One region of the Roseburia sp. AF42-8 genome, then DNA from elsewhere that is predicted to be linked to it. Evidence: riboswitches for the same ligand, from Rfam matches in the RefSeq annotation. Region 1 holds a riboswitch; the other holds the start of a gene.
What was found. Region 1 has a riboswitch for ZMP and ZTP ahead of pflB (formate C-acetyltransferase). Riboswitches for the same ligand answer to the same signal wherever they lie in the genome.

Region 1 (2,210 bases):
AATTATCTACCTGATAATCGTTATGATTTTAACGGCTGGTGTACATAAACTGGAAACGAGGTTGAGAACAAATGAGCGATAAGAAGGTATTGATTGAAGTAAAGGATTTGTGTAAATCCTTTGGAAATGTAAATGTATTAAATGGTATCTCCACAGAAATCGCCCAGGGAGAGGTAGTAGCCATCATCGGACCATCCGGTTGTGGTAAATCTACATTCTTACGTTCCTTAAATCTTTTAGAGGAGCCGACTTCCGGTGTGATTACTTTTGAAGGAACAGATATCACGGATAAATCCGTAGACATCAACAAGATGCGTCAGAAGATTGGAATGGTATTCCAGCAGTTCAATCTGTTTCCAAATTATACCGTAAAAGGAAATATCATGCTGGCACCGGTTCAGACCGGACTTATGAATAAGGAAGAGGCATCTAAGCGTGCGGACGAGCTTTTGATGAGAGTCGGACTGTCTGATAAAGCAGATACCTATCCGGCAATGCTTTCCGGTGGACAGAAACAGCGTATTGCAATTGCAAGAGCACTGGCAATGAATCCGGATGTCATGTTATTTGACGAGCCGACTTCCGCACTGGATCCGGAAATGGTAGGAGAAGTCTTAGAGATTATGAAAGAACTGGCACAGGATGGCATGACCATGGTAGTAGTAACACACGAGATGGGATTTGCAAGAGAAGTGGCAAGCCGTGTCATGTTTATCAATGAAGGACAGATTCAGGAAGAGAATACACCGGCAGAATTCTTCGCCAATCCACAGAATCCGCGTCTTTGCGACTTCCTTTCCAAAGTATTGTAGGGAAAGAACAGATAAAACGGAAAAAATAGTTGATAAAAAGTTTTCATAAGCTATTGCAATCAGAAAAGAAATAGTCTATGATAAAACCGTTATATGACTGACGGATAAGTGGAAAAACCACATGAAGTATAACGAAAACGAGCCGACCGTCTGGGCGATGAACCTGGAGGACCGGCTCGTTTTTTTTTGTATGTTATTTTGAACACCAAAAGATATTGACAAAAAAATAACAGTCAGTATATACTAACTACAGTTAAACAAGACTAATTCAAACCAATGAATAAAAAGTCTGTTGACAGTAAATTTAGTAACCATTCAGTGTTCATACTGAATACATTTTTTTAGGAGGATATCGCAATGATAGAAATGAAAGAGTGGGATGGATTCGAAGGACGTCTCTGGAAAGAAGAAATCAATGTTCGTCAGTTCATTCAGGACAACTACACTCCATATGATGGAGATGAGAGCTTTTTAGCTGAGCCGACAGATGCAACCAACAAGCTGTGGGATGCACTTCAGAAATTACAGAAAGAAGAGCGTGCCAAGGGTGGCGTTCTTGATATGGAGACAGAGGTTGTAACCGGAATTACAGCATATGGTCCGGGATATATCGATGAAAGCTTAAAAGATTTAGAGCAGGTAGTTGGTCTTCAGACTGACAAACCATTAAAGAGAGCATTCATGCCATATGGTGGAATCAAGATGGCTGTTCAGGCTTGTGAGACCTACGGCTATGAGGTAAATGATAAATTAAAAGAAATTTTCACCAAATATCATAAGACACACAATACAGCAGTATTTGACGCTTATACACCGGAAATGATGAAGGTCCGTCATGCTAAGATTTTAACAGGTCTTCCGGATACCTACGGTCGTGGACGTATTGTAGGTGATTACCGCCGTGTGGCATTATACGGACTGGATTACTTAATCGCTGAGAAGAAGAAAGACAAAGCAAACTGCGGATGCGGACAGATGACAGATGATGTCATCCGTTTAAGAGAAGAAATCGCAGAGCAGATTAAATGTCTGGAAGATATGAAGAAACTGGCTGAGATTTACGGATATGACATTTCAAGACCTGCAACCAATGCAAAAGAGGCTGTCCAGTGGTTATACTTCGGATACCTTGCAGCAATCAAGACACAGAACGGTGCAGCAATGTCAGTAGGACGTGTTTCTACTTTCCTTGATATTTATATTAAGAGAGATATGGATAAGGGAATCCTTACCGAGCAGCAGGCTCAGGAGCTGATTGACCATTTCACAATGAAACTTCGTATGGTAAAATTCGCACGTATTCCTTCTTACAACCAGTTATTCTCCGGTGACCCTGTATGGGCAACCCTTGATGTAGCAGGAACAGGTGTAGACGGACGTTCCATGGTAACCAGGACA
Region 2 (2,210 bases), on a different contig from region 1:
TTCTGATTTGGGTTACAACCATATTTTAATTCTAATTCTTTCATTTTATTTTCCTCTCTCGCACGAATCTTATTCACAAAATCCTATTTGTTCTTGTTTACAATGCGGCTTTCATATTTTCCGGTTTCAATATCAATATATCTTACAAATAAGGATACCTTATTGTCTGCATTCAGGTTATTCCATACCAGCTCGGTAAATGCATCAATGTCATCTCCGATATCAACCAGTACCGGCTCGCCTTCAAAGCTTGGTAATGGATTGCCATCATTCATATAAGTATGAATGAAATGTCCTTCTCCTGCTACCGGATTCTCATAAGCAAATGTATAACGGTTGCAGGCATCCGGATTACCATTGTTGCTCTTTAAAATAGACATTGCATAATTGTATTTTCCATCTTCCACATGCATGATTCCGGAAATACGCGGTGTATAGTTAGGTGCGTCCGGCTCAAATTCTCTGGTTCTTAATGCCTGTTCGAAGGTCTGCTGTTTATCCATCAGTTCATAAATGGTATCTGTCTGGTCTCCATTGGTTACAATGGTCTTATTGCCCAGTACACGAACCGGTGCATAAATAATAAGACTTGGGTCACTTAATTTTGCAGGGTCAAATGCCTGGGTACGGATTCCTTCTCCATCCTCAACAAATACACGGTTACGGCTGTTCTCGCTTCTTCCCATGATAAAATAAGCAGTTACCGCATACTTTCCATTCTTCGACTTTCCAATTACAATTCCTCTTCCCGGATAAGTAGTGCTTCCAAGTTCTTCTGCTAATGAAGTCATCTTCATTTTTGTTCCTCCTTCTTACGCTCCATGTAATTTTTAAAGTTGCTGCAGCTTTCCGTCAAAGTCTCTTTCCCTTTCGAATTTTTCCTGTGACTTTTCCTGTTTGCATGCATAAAAAATACCGACACGTATCCCGAGCTTAACTGCCCAGACGGTCGGCTTCCTCAGGTCATACTTCATGTGGTTATTCCCACGGTTCCGTCAGTCATATGACCTGAATTTAGTAAAACATATTCCAAAACACTTGTCAAGGAATTCTTCCTCTAAGGACTCCCCTTCATAAGATTTTCTATTTCTATAAGAACTCTCTCAGACGTTCTGCACGGTTCGCCCAGGTATCTTCCTTAAGTGCCCGTTCATAAGAATATTCTATGATTTCTTTCATTTTCTTCGGATGTCCCAGCATGGATAATACCTGTTCCGGCAATGTATCCAGATGCTCTAACTCATAAAATGCCAGATCTTTTCCATCGCAGAAACGCTCCTTTAAATAAATGCTGCCATCTGTCAGGGATACTGCTTTATTTAACATGGCTGTAAAAATTCTGTCATGGGCTCCATCCTTAAACCACGGCATGGTATTCAATGCAAGCTTTGTATTCCGGATGATTTTTACGCATTCGGCAGAATCAATCTGTCTTCCGTTTAAAATAAGATTCTCCGGATGCTTTACCTTAAGATTCTCCCATCCTTTGCCAAAAACATGTACCCGTACTCCATTGTCTACCAATGTCCGCACCGTTTCTCCACGGAAATAAGTCCGGTTATACATATCCAAAAAAAGCATTCCTGCAAAGCATGCCATCAGCTCCCGCTCCGTTACTTCCGGAATCTCCCGGCGGACAAAATGCTCCATGGCAGAATCTAACGGCTCTGACGGATGCAGGCGGAGATAATTTAATATCTCATGATAGAAATCAATATATTCCTTCGTCTGGCTGGTAAAATGCTCTTCAATTGCCGGAAGATGCACATAGTTTGCGATAAAACCCACTTCATATTCCCGGTTCTCATATGGAATAAAATCTGTTGGGACTCGCTCTTCCCCATCCATCAGAAAATTCCCTGCCAATGGTAAAAAATGACAGGGAATCCCTTTATAAAACCGTTTCATATAAGAAATATGCTGACGGTCGATACAGAACACAGTCAGATTCGGAATTGTCTCATCAAGCTGCTTATGATAATACAACGGATGGTCCACAAGAATACAGTAGACCGGAATATTTCTGCTGGCAAAGACAGACTGAGACTCTGTCTCCAGCAGGAACTCCTCTCCGCTTAATCCGATAAAGTTAAAGGTAATGACTGCGGTCTCGCCACTTTTTAAAAGCGGCTTAATCGTTTCGTGTCAGCATATTCTGCCTGAATGTCGAAGAAGAAAATCTGATATCCCATCTTGCGAAATGACGCTGC

Region 2: it holds a riboswitch for ZMP and ZTP, as region 1 does, so the genes downstream of both, DW059_RS10440 (IMP cyclohydrolase) here and pflB (formate C-acetyltransferase) in region 1, are expected to answer to the same signal.

What each region holds. Positions count from the first base shown of each region.
Region 1 covers NZ_QTVB01000007.1:17,697-19,906, forward strand. The annotation lists gene DW059_RS04615 (amino acid ABC transporter permease) at 1-82, shown strand, start outside; gene DW059_RS04620 (amino acid ABC transporter ATP-binding protein) at 72-812, shown strand; ZMP/ZTP riboswitch at 896-975, shown strand; gene pflB (formate C-acetyltransferase) at 1,170-2,210, shown strand, end outside.
Region 2 covers NZ_QTVB01000024.1:28,350-30,559, forward strand. The annotation lists gene DW059_RS10435 (phosphoribosylaminoimidazolecarboxamide formyltransferase) at 1-44, opposite strand, end outside; gene DW059_RS10440 (IMP cyclohydrolase) at 84-797, opposite strand; ZMP/ZTP riboswitch at 933-1,013, opposite strand; gene DW059_RS10445 (glycosyltransferase family protein) at 1,090-1,986, opposite strand; gene DW059_RS15925 (hypothetical protein) at 2,121-2,210, opposite strand, start outside.